Linked DNA regions of Halorarum salinum. The protein of the gene in region 1 binds, or shares a complex with, the protein of each later gene. Links are inferred from orthologs where the notes say so. Each region holds a gene or a part of one and is shown on either strand. Other genes may lie near its edges.

Evidence for each region. Proteins that work in one complex are often made in the same cells at the same time.
Region 2: the proteins of cgi121 (region 1) and HUG12_RS05245 are in contact, whole or in part, in a crystal structure (PDB 3ENH), measured with the Methanocaldococcus jannaschii proteins. The link is inferred for Halorarum salinum from one-to-one orthologs.

What each region holds. Positions count from the first base shown.
Region 1 is NZ_CP058579.1:800,769-808,013, reverse strand. What follows is about bases 2,622-5,620. They hold cgi121 (KEOPS complex subunit Cgi121), read left to right. Parts: upstream 2,622-3,876; coding sequence 3,877-4,365; downstream 4,366-5,620. Other genes in these bases: HUG12_RS03830 (amphi-Trp domain-containing protein), read right to left, coding at 5,527-5,620; HUG12_RS03835 (hypothetical protein), read right to left, coding at 5,111-5,527; HUG12_RS03845 (hypothetical protein), read left to right, coding at 4,661-4,804; HUG12_RS03855 (ATP-dependent DNA helicase), read left to right, coding at 2,622-3,880. In the rest of the region: HUG12_RS03865 (class I SAM-dependent methyltransferase), read right to left, coding at 1-182; HUG12_RS03860 (hypothetical protein), read right to left, coding at 729-1,196; more of HUG12_RS03855, read left to right, coding at 1,400-2,621; more of HUG12_RS03830, read right to left, coding at 5,621-5,868; HUG12_RS03820 (IMP cyclohydrolase), read left to right, coding at 6,329-6,925; HUG12_RS03815 (HalOD1 output domain-containing protein), read right to left, coding at 6,945-7,220. UniProt on the Methanocaldococcus jannaschii protein: Component of the KEOPS complex that is probably involved in the transfer of the threonylcarbamoyl moiety of threonylcarbamoyl-AMP (TC-AMP) to the N6 group of A37, a step in the formation of a threonylcarbamoyl group on adenosine at position 37 (t(6)A37) in tRNAs that read codons beginning with adenine.
Region 2 is NZ_CP058579.1:1,107,699-1,114,856, forward strand. Bases 3,020-5,931 are described here. They hold HUG12_RS05245 (bifunctional N(6)-L-threonylcarbamoyladenine synthase/serine/threonine protein kinase), read right to left. Parts: upstream 5,339-5,931; coding sequence 3,701-5,338; downstream 3,020-3,700. Other genes in these bases: HUG12_RS05240 (6-pyruvoyl trahydropterin synthase family protein), read right to left, coding at 3,020-3,474; HUG12_RS05250 (30S ribosomal protein S24e), read right to left, coding at 5,354-5,662; HUG12_RS05255 (pyridoxamine 5'-phosphate oxidase family protein), read left to right, coding at 5,774-5,931. Also shown: 7-cyano-7-deazaguanine synthase QueC, read right to left, coding at 1,429-2,085; HUG12_RS05235 (7-carboxy-7-deazaguanine synthase QueE), read right to left, coding at 2,216-3,001; more of HUG12_RS05240, read right to left, coding at 3,004-3,019; more of HUG12_RS05255, read left to right, coding at 5,932-6,196; HUG12_RS05260 (GTP-dependent dephospho-CoA kinase family protein), read right to left, coding at 6,293-6,823; transcription elongation factor subunit Spt4, read right to left, coding at 6,828-7,025; HUG12_RS05270 (DNA-directed RNA polymerase), read right to left, coding at 7,026-7,158. UniProt on the Methanocaldococcus jannaschii protein: Required for the formation of a threonylcarbamoyl group on adenosine at position 37 (t(6)A37) in tRNAs that read codons beginning with adenine.

The sequences.
Region 1 (7,245 bases):
CCCTTCGTGTCCGCCAGCGCGCGGAGCGCGTAGCCGCTCCCGGTGCCCAGGTCGAGCACCGTCTCGCCCGGTTCCACGGGCATCCGGGCGAGCACGTGCTTGGCCGTGTGCCAGTGGCGCTCCTCCATCCCCCTGTCGCGGCCGTCGGCCGCCCACGCGTCGAACTCCTCGCGGACGCTCATGGGCTATCGGAGCGGCCGCGCGACCGTAAACCGCCCGGTGACGGGCGGGCGGGACGCGAGGGGAATCGACCGCTCCGAGCCCTCGGAACCCGAACCCGGGCGGGGTCGGCCGTCCCGGCGTGATCTCCCTGCAAACGCCGTGGCCGGATTTTTCGGGGGGATGTCACGCGGAGAACCGGCCGATCGGCGCGCGCGACGCGAGCCCCCTCGTGGGGCGAGCATACGCGCGCGAGGGACGAGCACCGGAGCGTGAACGAGCGAAGCGAGTGAACGCGAGGAGCGCAGGAGGCTGGGGAGGGTGAGGTGCGGTGCTGTCGGGTGGGACTGAAAGGGGCCGCGGCTGTCGGCGACGGCGCGGACCGCCAAGCACCGCAGCGGGAACGAGCAGAGCGAGTGAACGCAAGGAGCGCAGCGGCCGCACCGAGCCGACAGCCGCGGGGGCTTTCGCGGTTTGCACTACGGTGCTGTACCACTCCAATGAAAAACTGAAGTCGGTGACCAAGCAGACGGAAGGGTGAGGCGATTCAGGGGAATTCCGAACGTGAATCAAGAGATTTTGATTTTTTGATTAATTCGATCATACCTCGCGTCCATCAAAGCAATTATGAGCAGGACAACGATAGCGACGATCTTGTAGCCAAGGGTGGCGAATTCAACCTCCCAACCTATCAAGTGAGCACCGGCAATTGAGATTCCGGCTACAGTAGTGAGAGAGACGACTTCCAAAATCACAGCAAAGGAAACAACGGTGACTGCTACCGCTCCCTTGAGGGCCATTTCAGACCGCCAGATCGACTGACCGGAGTCGTCTACTCCCTGTTCGATAGGATGGAAGAGGCAGTTACAGAACGTATCGAAGGGCTTCTGGAAAGTCTCTTGCGGCAACGGTTCACCGCCTATCTTTCGAAAGATCTCATTGGATACCTGGAGAATAGGATACGCAATGAGAGACAAACCCAGCCCTAATTGGAGGTAATTCCATATCGTCCTTGCTAACAGTCCCAGCTCACTCAAATCCACCTCTGTCAGAATTTGGTAATTAATTGTCCCTATTTCTACTTAAAACCTGCAGAGGTGTTGGACAGTTGAATTCTGAGTCTCAAGACCCGTAGGCGCTTTGTTGACCGAGCAAACCAGATTACAAAACCACCCCAAACGAGAATCACTTCCGCTCCGGGTCCGACAGTTTAAACCACGGAACGGCGCTAGAACACCCAATGAAGCCATCCGACCTCTCGACCCTCCCGCCGGGCGTCCCCGAGGCGCTGGAGGACGAGGGGGTCGAGGAGCTCTACCCGCCCCAGGCCGAGGCGGTGGAGGCCGGCGTCGCCGACGGCGAGTCCGTCGTCGCCTCCGTCCCCACGGCGTCGGGCAAGACGTTGATCGCCGAACTGGCGATGCTGTCGGCGGTCCAGCGCGGCGGGAAGGCGCTCTACATCGTCCCGCTGCGGGCGCTCGCCTCCGAGAAGAAGGCCGAGTTCGAGCGCTGGGAGGAGTTCGGCGTCGACGTGGGCGTGTCGACGGGCAACTACGAGTCCGACGGCGAGTGGCTGGCCTCCCGCGACGTCATCGTCGCCACCTCCGAGAAGGTCGACTCGCTGGTGCGCAACGGCGCCGCGTGGGTCGACGACCTCACCTGCGTCGTCTCGGACGAGGTCCACCTCGTGGACGACTCCCACCGGGGACCGACGCTGGAGGTCACGCTGGCGAAGCTCCGCCGGGTCAACCCCGGCCTGCAGGTCGTCGCGCTCTCGGCGACGGTCGGCAACGCCGACGAGGTGGCCGACTGGCTCGATGCCGACCTCGTCCAGTCCGACTGGCGCCCGATCGACCTGAAGACCGGGGTCCACTACGGCAACGCCGTCAACTTCGACGACGGGAGCCAGCGCGAGGTGCCCGTCGGGACCGGCGAGAAGCAGACCGAGTCGCTCGTCGCCGACGCGCTCGACGAGCGCATCGACGGGCAGGGCGGCTCCTCGCTCGTGTTCGTCAACTCCCGCCGAAACGCCGAGGGCGCCGCCAAGCGCATGGCCGAGGTGACGAGCCGACGGCTCGACGCCGGCGAGAAGAACGACCTCCGGGAACTCGCCGCGGAGATCCGGGACGTCTCCGACGCCGACACGAGCGAGGACCTCGCGCGCTGCGTGGAGAAGGGCGCCGCGTTCCACCACGCGGGGCTCGCCTCGGAGCACCGGTCGCTCGTCGAGGACGCCTTCCGGGACCGGCTGGTCAAGTGCATCTGCGCGACGCCGACGCTCGCGGCCGGGGTGAACACGCCAGCCCGCAGGGTGATCGTCCGCGACTGGAAGCGCTACGACGGCGAGTTCGGCGGCATGAAACCGCTCGACACCCTGGAGGTCCACCAGATGATGGGCCGGGCGGGCCGGCCGGGGCTCGACCCCTACGGCGAGGCCATCCTGCTCGCGAAGGACCGCGACACGATGGACGAACTGTTCGAGCGCTACCTCTGGGCCGAACCCGAGGCCGTCAGGTCGAAGCTCGCCGCCGAACCCGCGCTCCGCACCCACGTGCTCGCGACGGTCGCCTCCGGGTTCGCCACGTCCCGCGAGGGGCTGCTCGACTTCCTCGACCGGACGCTGTACGCCAGCCAGACCGACGACGACGCCCGGCTGGCGGAGGTGACCGACAGGGTGCTGGAGTATCTCGAGGTCAACGGGTTCCTCGACCGCGAGGGCGGGAGCCTGACCGCGACCGGCATCGGCCACACCGTCTCGCGGCTCTACCTCGACCCGATGTCGGCCGCCGAGATCATCGACGGGCTGGAGGCCGCCGAGGCGGACGCGGAGTCGCTTCGGCAGTCGCCCGCGGATCGCCAGTCCGGCGGCCGGGACGCGGAGGGCGTCGACGCCGGCGTCACGGCGGGGGAAACGGGGTTCGTCACGGGCAACGAACTCGCGGCGTCGTCCGGGGCGGACGGCGGCGGGGACGGCAGAGGCGGCGAAGACGCGGGCGACGGGAGCGGGAGGGCCGGGGGAGCCGGGGGGACCGAGCGGACGGTCACGCCGCTCGGCCTCTACCACCTCGTCTCGCGCACCCCCGACATGTACCAGCTCTACCTGAAGTCGGGCGACAGGGAGACGTACGAGGAGGAGTTCTACGAGCGCGAGGGGGAGTTCCTGGGCCACGCGCCCTCGGAGTTCGAGGACGTCGCCTTCGAGGAGTGGCTCTCCGCGCTCAAGACCGCTCGCCTGCTCGAGGACTGGGCGTCCGAACTCGACGAGGACCGCATCGCCGAGCGCTACGGCGTCGGCCCGGGCGACATCCACGGCAAGGTCGACACCGCCGAGTGGCTGCTGGGCGCGGCCGAACGGCTCTCGGCGGAACTCGACCTCGACTCCACCATCGCGGTCCGCGAGGCCAGAAAGCGCGTCGAGTACGGCGTCGGGGAGGAACTGCTGGACCTCGCGGGCGTCCGCGGCCTGGGACGCAAGCGCGCTCGACGGCTCCACGAGGCGGGAATCGAGACGAGGGCGGACCTGCGCGAGGCGGACAAGCCGGTCGTGCTCGGCGCCCTGCGGGGGCGGCGGCGGACCGCCGAGCGAGTGCTGGAGAACGTCGGCCGAAAGGACCCCTCGATGGACGGCGTGCGCAAGGACGCCGGCGCCTCGGCGGCCGCGACCGCCGCCGTGGAGGGGGACGACGAGGGCGGCCAGGCGACGTTCGGTGATTTCTCGTGAACCTCGTCGAGGGGGTCGCCCGGATCGACGACCTCGATTCGTTCCTCGGCGACCTCGACGGGATCGCCGACGCGACGGGCGCCACCGTCCAGGCGTTCGACGCCCGCTACGTCGTCGACCGCGAGCACCTCGAACGGGCCGTCGAACTGGCCGACCGGGCGTTCGAGCGCGGGGAGAACGTCGCGCGGGACCGCGGCGTCGAGATCCTGCTCTACGCCGCCGGTCGCCGGCAGATCAACCGGGCGCTCGCGATGGGCGTGAGCGAGGGCGAAGCGTCGGTCGTCGCGGTCTGTGTCGGCGGCGAGGAGGACGCGGCGACGGTGCGGGTCGACGAGTTGCTGGACCCGGCCGGGACGCTCGGCGGCTACGACGAGACGCTGGTCCGGGAGTTCTTCGACGTGACCGATCGGGAACTGGCCGCGACGGCGGGGACGCTGTCCGACGTCGTTCACGAGCGGGTCGCGCTGCTGGACGTCGAGAAGTGATCCCCCGTTCGTTCGGTCCCCGGGAGCGAGCGTCGGGGGATCCGAACCCCGTCGTCCGGCGTCGGACGTCCGTCCGACACACCCCCTCGTTTCCTGTGGAGAGGGCTATACGTGAGTTCGGTAACCGTTTCAGTCGAAACGTCGGTCCTCGAACCGGACTGGCGATCGACCCGTCGTCGTCGTCGTCACGCTCCGTCGCGGGTGACGTGTCCACGGCCGATCCCACGGTCGAAGCCTCGTTAGGCAGTGCTAAACCGTCGGCACGCCGGCAGGATGGGACCGTCGACGGCCGTCGGTGGACGACTCACGGCCTCGGACACGGCGATTAAAGGGCGATGAGGCGGAACGTGTCGACATGGATCGACAGCAGGTGCTCGCCATCGTCCTCGTCGTGCTGATGGTGTTCTCGTCGCTCGCCTACGCCGTCACGCTGTTCTGAGGACGCGTCGCGTGACCCAAATCGGGGGTGAGACGCGAGCGCCGACCGACTCGGCCGTTCGTACGACGCGGGAGGGGGTATGCGGGGCGTTACTAATCGTCTCCCCGTGAGTGGTACGTACGCAGTCTGGTAGGGTAGCTCGTTGGCAAGAGCACCACCCGTCCGAAGGAGGTGGAGGCTGGTGAGAACCCGCCGGCCCCGTGTGGTTCGAATCCCACCCCTACCGTTTTTGGTCGCCGTCGGACGGCGGGCGCCGGGAGCCTCCCGGCGAGCGTTCGACCCTCGAGAGGGGAAGGGAGAGGGCGACTACGTAGCCGGGACGCCCAGCGCGTCGGGCGTGACGACGCCGAGTTGGGAGAGCGCGAAGAGGATGAGAACGGCGACGACCCAGGCGACGAGCCCGATCCCGAACGCCGTCCCCCAGCCGCCGGGGTACTGCCAGTTGATGACGCCGATCCACGCGACGAGCATGAGAAGCGGACCGAGGAGGGGGATCCAGCCGAGGAACAGCCCCACCAAGGTGTACGCGATCGCCCCGATCAGGGCCGTTACGGTGGCCCGACGGAAGCCGGTGTCGCGGTCGATCAGCAGCTGTGCCCCGATGTGGATCGCCGCCGCCCCGACGATGAGGCTGACGAGGAAGACGAAGACGGCGCTGACGATCCCTTCCGAACTGACGTCGACCTGCAGGAGCGCGTTGACCACCCCGTTGAAACCCGCCATCATCGGCCCACGTCGTCGGTTTCCGACCTGGACGTCGAATCCCGACCCGGTTCCGCATCCCGCGCGGGCGCCGAGCCGGTGTCGGATTCGGCGGTGTCCTCGACCGGGTTCCACTTGAACTTGAGCACCATCTCCTCGGTGTCCTTCCGGAGTCGACGGGAGCGTTCGGTCACCGTCGCCTCCGATTCGATGCTGTCGGAGGGCGACAGGTGCACCGCCTTGTTTCCGACCGGAACCCGAACGCTCCCGCTTCCCGAGCCCAGTTCGTCGGCGATCGACCGCAGGTAGTCGGCCATCTCCTCCCGGGTCATCTCGGTGCTGTGGGTGGTCGTTTCGGCCATGGTTGCGTTCTTCACCCTTCGGGCGGAGAACGCATCAAGATAGTGGCTTACATTGCCGTATTCCGTCGTTCTACGCCCGCAAACCGCGGAACCGGTGGAGCGTCCGGCCGAAGCACGGCCACGTCCGGGACGCACCCGCGGATGGAAGGTTCGAAACCCACGGCTGAAGGGTTCGAACGTCGGAGAAGTAGTCCCAGAAGGATTCGAACCTTCGTCGTTGCCCCCAGAAGGCAACAGGATTGGCCACTACCCCATGGGACTGCACTCGTGGGAAACACGCTCGGAAACTAAACCCTATCGCTTTCCGGGGACTGCAGTGAGTAGTCCCCGACCGCCGGCCTCGTCCCGAACCCGTCTCTCCCCCCGGAGAAGCGCCGGGTGTGCGGCGGAAACGGAGCCGCGTCCGTTCGAACGTGCATACACCGCCACCTATTTGCGCCGAGGATGCACAGTCCCGTGCATGTACATCGGCCGCTTCGTCGTCGTCGGCCCGACGGTCGGCGCCTACCGCGTCTCCTCGCGCTCGTTCCCGAACCGCGAGATCGTTCGCCGCGGCGAGAACACGCTCACCGTCGGCCCCACCGCGGACGCCGAACCGACGGACAACCCGTACGTCTCGTACAACTGCGTCCGGGTCGCGGGCGGGGAGGGTCGCCGCGCGGCGGTCCTCGGGAACGGCTCGCACGTCGACCCGGTCGCGGAGAAGTACGACCGCGGCTACCCCGCCCGCGACGCCCTCGCCGAGGCGCTGCTCGCGCTCGACTACGAGAAGGACGACTACGACACCCCTCGGGTCGCCGGCGTCGTCGACGGTGATACGGGGTACGTCGGCGTCGTGCGACGGGACGCGCTGCTCGTCCGGGAGGCGGACGAACCCCACCTCGTCGCGACCTACGAGGAGGACGAGCCCCGGCCCGTCGAGTTCGAACCGACCACGGCGGCCGCGGCCGCGCGAACCGCCTACGGACTGGACTTCGAGCACGCAGTCTGCGCGGCGGGCGTCCGCGTCGGCGAGGGGAACGTGGAACTGGCGGTGGAGAACGGGGAGAGCGGCTGAGCCGGCCGACCGTGGCGGGTCAGGGGCCGGTGTAGATACGCACTTTCCCCGGCGTCACGAGGACCAGATGGTCCCAGAGGGGGAAGAGCAGGTACATGGGCCGGTCCGACCGCCAGTCGAGCCGGTCGAGCGCGTCGGGGTCGATCCAGTCGTGGAGCGTGGTCTCCCTGTCGAACACGTCGACGTTCGCCGCGATGAACGCCTCGACGGTCGCCTCGCTCATCGACTCGTCGCCGTCGAGCGAGTAGGCCACGAGCAGGGAGGATTCGTCCTCGAACAGAGGACCGATTCCCATGCTCGAATCACGGGGCTCTACACGA
Region 2 (7,158 bases), 310 kb from region 1 along the record:
CCTCAGGGACGGGCGGACCATCGATCGCCGTCCCCCCTCGTGCAGCCCTGAGGACCCCTCGATCGAACGTCAGCCGCGATCCGGAGTCGTCGCCCGAAGCTCAGTGAAGCTACACCGCACGGTCGAAGCCCGGTTTCGAAGCTACTGAAAAACAACTTCGTTCTGAAATAGGCGATCATCGTTCTACCTTACTAAGCCGCCTTCCGGAGGCCCCCGACTAGACGGTGACCGACGGCCAAAAACCGTGTTTTGGACGATAACCGTTCTACAGGAGAGAATCGATCCACGCGGAAGGACGGCTCTTCCGACGTGATGCGATGGGGGATCTCTTTACAACTATACTATTGTAACTCCAGTCTCGTCCACCCGGAAGGTCGGATCGAACGAGTCGATTTCGATCGCACCCGTCGGGTGCAGTATCTACCCACGAAATCGCGGAGAACGACGATAGCGGGGCTAAAGCCCCGTCCGCTCCGATGCCGAAACTGATGAGGCACGCCTAGATGGAACGTTCGCACGACAGTTCCAGTATTCAGAACGGTGTTTCTCATTGGGGGACGGCAGCGTGGACTCGATACACTCGGAAGCGACGGTGAGAGGAGGTACGGTGGGTCCGACTGCCCCGACGAGGACGGTGGTCGGGGTCTCGGAGTCGGACCGCCACGGACGACACCCGCCGGCACGGACGTGGCCGACCACGCCGGACGAGCCGATTAATGACTATTCTACTAGTAATATGGGAATGTTATGATTCCGACGACGTTCGACCGCGTTTCGTCGTCTCACACGACGGATCGACGACCGACGAGAGGGGACGGGTAGCGTTCCGGCACCCCCGCTCGAACGTCGCGGCTTCAGCGAGATTACCGCCGCGGGGGTTCGGACCTGTCCGTCACGGGACGACGACGGGGGCGGCGACGACCGCAACTAGCGCGTCACCGGTCCCGAAGCGGCGCCCGCTCGCGACGGCTACGGGTGGCGTCCACCGGATCAACCCCTCCTACTGGGACCGATATCGGTCGACTACGTGGGGTGGATGGAGCGACGGCCCGCGACGCGGTCGACGGGCCGGTTTCCGGCCGGCCGACGGCTCCGTCGGCCGTACGCCATCGTCGACGTCCCCCGTCGTCCGCCCCGGTCGCTGAGGGGCGATGGCCCGATCAGCGATCCGGTCCCGCGAACTCACTGGGGAGCAGTCCCGTCGTGGCTACTCCTCGTCGACCGAGTGATTGGCCGGGGGGGTCGTCCCTCGATCCCGTCGCTTCCCAGCAACTCGAAACGCACAGGGGCCGGCCGGATACACTTACCGGATATAGGATACTAAACCTGAATACACATATTTTAGGTAATTTCGATGCCGGCCCGGACGCCCCGTCACCCGGCAGCGAGAAGCCGCCCCGCCGTACCCCGTCTGCCCGAACGCACCTTTCACTGATCGGTGTAGTCGGGCCGCTGGGCGTACTCGATCGGGTCCCGGATCCCGGCCCGCCGGAACGCCTGGAGCCGGAACGCGCAGGCGTCACAGGTGCCGCAGGCGGGCGCCTCATCTCGGTAGCACGACCAGGTGTGTTCGAACGGGACGTCGAGTGCGGCACCCCGTTCGACGATGTCGGTCTTCGACCACTCCGCGAACGGTGCCTTGATGGCGATGGTCGTCTCCGGCTTGGTCCCGACGTCGACCATCGCCTCGAACGTCTCGAAAAACGCTGGTCGGCAGTCGGGGTAGCCCGAGAAGTCCTCCGAGTGGGCGCCCGTGAAGACGGCGTCACAGCCGTTCGCCTCGGCGTAGGAGACGGCCATCGAGAGCAGGTTCGCGTTCCGGAACGGGACGTACGAGGAGGGGATCCCGTCCGAGTCCAGGTCGGCCTCGGAGACGTCCCTCCCCTCGTCGGTGAGGCTCGATCCGCCGATCTTCGAGAGGTGGTCGGTCCGCAGGCGGAGGAAGTCGGCCGCGTCGAAGCGGTCGGCCTGCGCGCTCGCGCACTCGTGCTCTCTCGTCTCGGTCCGCTGACCGTACGAACAGTGGAGGAGGTGGAGGTCGTACCCCCGGTCCCGGGCGAGGGCCGCCGCGGTCGCGCTGTCCATCCCGCCGGACGCGAGGATCACCGCACGGCTCCCGCCCCTCGTCCCATCCCCGCTCCCCGCTCGATCCGTGCATCCCCGGCGCGTCGATCCGTCGCGCGTGTCGTGTGTGTCGGGCGTTTCGTCGCTCATGTCAGGTTCCGGGTGCGTCGTTCCAGAGGTCGACGTGCAGCCGTGGTGTGTAACGGTAGCCGCGTTCCAACGCCAGTTCGGCCACCTCGGCCCGTCCCTCGTCCAGCGCGTCTCGCGTCGTGCCCTCCGGCATCAGGAGAACGTCCGAGTCGGGGACCGTCGCGGCAGCCTCGGCCCGGACGCGGTCGACGACCCGCTCGATCTCCGGCAGGTCCTCGGCGCCCGTCACGACGAACTTGAGCTGGCACTCGTAGGCGTCGACCAGGCTGGACAGCGTGTCGACGTCGATCCGCGCCGCCTCGTGCCGGTCGGCCCACTCCCCGTCGCCCTTCGGATCCGTCTCGGGCGTCGGCGTGCTCGAGGATAGCTTCGGGCTGACGCTCGCCAGATCGATGGGGGCGTCCCGGAACATCGTGCCGTTCGTCTCGACGGTCGTGTGGTATCCCAGGTCGTCCAGCCGCTCGAGCAGCGGAACCGACGCCTCGTGCACGAGCGGCTCCCCGCCCGTGAGGACGACGTGGTCCGCGTCCCCGTACGACTCGACCTCCCCGACGATTTCCTCGAGCGTCATCCGCGCGTGCGTCGGCTCCCACGAGGTGTGATACGAGTCGCAGAACCAGCACCGCAGGTTACAGCCGCTCGTCCGGACGAACACGGAGGGGACGCCGGCGAGTCGCCCCTCGCCCTGGATCGAGTGGAACAGCTCGTTGATCGGGAGTCCGGTCGTCCCGGAGTCCCCCGTCCGGTCGGACGCCCGCACCGCCTCGGAGTCAGCGTTCGCCGGCATCCTCACTCCAGCGTCCCCCCGCCGCACAGTTCGTCGGTCTCGCGGACGTCGACGGCGAGAGCCGACACCGTCTCCGGCAGCACCTCGACGAGCCGGTCCTCGAGGCGAACGCTCATCACCTCGGCGGTGGGCGGCGCGTCGAGCACCACGAGCGCGTCCCCGTCCCCGGTGGCCTCGAAGGCCCCGATCAGCGGGTCCCCCTCCTCGACGAGGAACCGATGGTCCCACTCCCTGACCACGTCCGTGACGTCGCCCTTGTCCGCGATCCACCCCTCCCCGGTGAGTTCGCCGCGAAGTCGGACCTCGATCTCGTAGTTGTGTCCGTGTGGCCTGCGACACTTCCCGTCGTGGTGGAGGAGGCGGTGCCCGGCGGAGATCCGTATCGGCCTGTCCCTGCCGACGTGGAGAACTCGATCGTCCGAGCGGAGGCCGTCGGTGTTCCCACCCGCGTACCCCGAGAGTCTACTAGTCACACCGTGATATTATCGAACGGTGACTTAGGCGCACTGGTCGGACGGTCCCCGGCTCGTTCGCCCGCGAGAACGGAGCGCGGCCGGCCGACGAACGAACGGAACGCTCGTCGAACGAGGGTTCTTGTCCGAAAACGGAACCACTCGCCCCGTGACCTGACAGCCGCCGTCGAGGGGTCAGCGGTCGCGCGGTCCCCCCTCGACGCGCCGCCCGGACCGCCCGTTCGCCCTACTGGTAGCGGCCGCGCCCCTCGATGCCGCGGAGTCGCTCCAGCACCGTCTCCTCCCCCACCGCCGCGTACCCCCCCTCGAACGCCGCGACGAGCGCCTCGGGCTCCGCCGCCGTTCCCTCCAGCGACTGCTCGAACACGTGGAGGTCCATCGCGTGGTCCTCGACGTGGCCAGACCCGTAGCCGAGTCCGAAGTCGACGAGGAAGACACGGTCGCCGTCGATCCGGACGTTCCGCGTCGTGGGGTCGCCGTGCACCACGTCGGCCGCGTGCAACCGCGCGAGATACCCGCCCACCGTCCGGACGTGCTCGTCGGTGAGCGCCGCCGCGAGGTCCCGCTCCCCCACGCGCTGCATTCGGATCGTCGCCTCCGTCACGTCCACGTCCCACACGAGCGGCGTCGGAACCCCCTGCTTCCGGGCGTCCGCGAGCAAACGCGCCTCCGTGACGGTCCGATCGCGCCGCAGCGACGCGTCCAGCTCCGGGTGGCGATACCCCTTCGGGAGGCGCCGCTTCGTCACCGCCTCGCCCGAGATCTCGACGACCGCCTCCGCGCCGCGGAGATCGGCGTCGTCGCCCGCGTCGCCGGTCCCGCCGCCGTCCGCGGTCGAGCCACTGACCGGACCCACGCTCCGCGACACCGACTCCCCGTCGTCGCGCCAGGTCACCGGCACCTCGTCGGGTCGGAAGTCGGGGTCGATCGCCGACTCGGCCACGGCCACGACGTCTCCGGCCGCGGCCATCTTCGCGCCGAGCACGGCGATCATCCCGGCGTTGTCCCGCAGGAACCGCGGTTCCGGCGCGTAAAACTCCGCGCCGCGGGCGGCACACATCTCCCCGAGCATCCCGCGGAGGCGGTCGTTCTGCCCGACGCCGCCGCCCAGCACCAGTTCGTCGGTGCCGGTGAGCGACAGCGCCCGCTCGGCCACCTCCGTGAGCATCGCGAACGTGTGCTCCTGCAAGGAGTTGCAGACGTCCTCGACGGGGACGCCGTCGTCGTAGGCCGCCTTCGCGGCGCTCATGATGCCCGAGAAGGAGAAGTCCATCCCCTTCACGACGTACGGGAGTTCGACGTAGTCGCCGCCCTCGGCGTGGGCCTCGATCTTGGGCCCCCCGGGGTGGCTCCACCCGACGTGTCGCGTGAACTTGTCGAGCGCGTTGCCGACGCCGGTGTCCATCGTCTCGCCGAGCACCCGGTACCGACCGTCCCGGTAGCCGAGCAGGTGGGCGTTCGCGCCCGAGGCGTTCAGACAGACCGGCGAGTCGAAGCCGGACAGGTGGCGCCCGATCTCGAGGTGGGCCACCATGTGGTTCACGCCGACGAGGGGCACCTCGAGGGTTCTCGAGAGCGCCCGCGCCGCGGTGCCGACGATGCGGAGGCAGGGGCCGAGCCCCGGTCCGCGGGAGAACGCGACCGCGTCGATCGGGTCGGGGCCGTACTCCTCGCGTGCGCGGGCCAGCGTCCGCGCTATCACCTGCGGGATCGCCTCGCCCATGTGTTCGGCGGCCTCCCGCGGATGAATGCCGCCGCTATCGGGTTCGTACGCGTCGGACTCGACGAAAACGTCGCCCCCGGCGTCGTCGAAGACGGCGGCGCTCGCACACCACGCCGTCCCCTCGATGCCGAGGACGCGCATTCCGTGGCGGGTCGCTTACGCCTCTTCGGCCTCGGCGTCCTCGTCGGCGCCGATGGCGTTACGGTCGAGCATGTAGTCCTGTTCGACGTCCTCGGCGTCCTCGGCCGTCTCGTACACCTTCGCGTAGCCGACCGTCCTGCGCATGCCGAACTTCGTGTTCAGTTCGTGGACGACGACCTCGGCGGCGTCCTTGTCGAGTTTCGCCGCCAGCGAGTCGCGCACCTGCAGGCGCGCGGGGGTGGCGTCCTCGTGAACGATCTCGAAGCGGACGTCAGTGCGGTGCAGCATGGGGTTCTCCTCCTCGGAGATGATGTCGATATCCATGGTTCAGTTGCCGGAACATCCGCTCGTTGGTGGGAAAAGGATTTCGAAGCGGACGGAGCCGTCGCCGGCGGCGGGGACAACGCTTTGCGCCGCGCCGTCGAACGACCGCCCATGAACGGCCCGTTCACTTACACGGCGGGAATGGACGAGGCGGAGGTCGAGGCCGCACTCGGCGACGCCGGTACCGCGGTGCTCGCGCTCGCCGACGGGGACCGTGCCTACGCCGTCCCGGTCTCCTACGCCCGGGCGGACGGCGACCTCGTCGTCAGGCTCACCGACGACGGCGACGCGACCAAACTGGCCTTCCTCGACGCCACCGAGGAGGTCGTCGTCCTCGTCTACGACGACGACCCGAAGGAGGGCTGGTCCGTCCAGATCCGGGGTCGGCTCGTCCGCCTCGAGGAGTCGGCGGCCCGGCGGGTCCGTGACCGGTTCGACCCGTTCCGGGTGTTCGACGAGGACCTCGTCGACCTCGACGTCCGGCTCTACCGGGTCGATCCGACCGCCAGGGCCGGTCGACGGGTGGCGCGATAGCCCTCCCGTAGGGAGCAGTTCGTGGATGCCGTTCACGAGTGACAGTTCGCGGGTAGCGGTCCGAGCGGTGCGGCCCCGATGGCCGGGCGTCGGGGGCTATCGTTGCTCCAGCCGGTCGAACGCCGCCTCCACGTCGCCGTCCATGCGCCCGACGAGGTCACGGGCCTCGGCTCTCGTCTCCGGGGTAACCGGAACGAGCACCATCCCCTCGTCCGGCTGGCCGTAGACGACGCTCGCGCCATCCGGCGCGGCGACGATGGCCGGGAGCGTCGCGAGGTCCTCCTCGCCGGTCACGTGGATCACGACGTTCTCGTCCCGGTCGATGGCCTCTCGGAGCGCGTCGAGCATGTCGGCCGAGAGCGTCGCCGGCGGGTTCTCGACCTCGATGCGGGGGTTCCCGCCGGCGAGCACCGCGGCGATCTCCTCGCTCACGGCCTCCCGCTTCGTCCTCCCGTCGAGGACCGAGACGTCCGGGTCGCGGCCGGCGACCCGGAGGTGGTAGGTGACGACGTCGCCGACCGCGACGATCGGGTCGCCGGCGTCCGCGAGCAGCGCGTCCGTCTCGACGTACACCGGGCCGAGCGGCTCCTTGAACGCGCCGCGGAGGGTCTCGGGCAGGCGGAGCATCCGGTCAGCGGACCTTCAGCGCGTAGCTGCCCGCCTTGGTCACGTTCATCTCGGGGGCGATCTCGGACTGCTCGGGATGGGTGATGATGATGTAGCCGGCCCAGTCCTCCGTGAGCGAGGAGGAGCCACAGTTGTCGCAGGTCTGGCTGTCGGGGTCGTTCACGTAGTGGCACTCGCGGCACGCGAGCCGGTCCTCGGCCATCTAGCTCCCCTCCGCGGTCGCCTCGTCGCCCTCGTCGCGCTTCGCCGCCTCGTCCTCGAGCCAGCCGTGCTTGCCGAGGCCGGGCTGTTTCGCGGTGAGCCCGATCTTCGAGTCGCGGGGGTTCCGCTCGTCG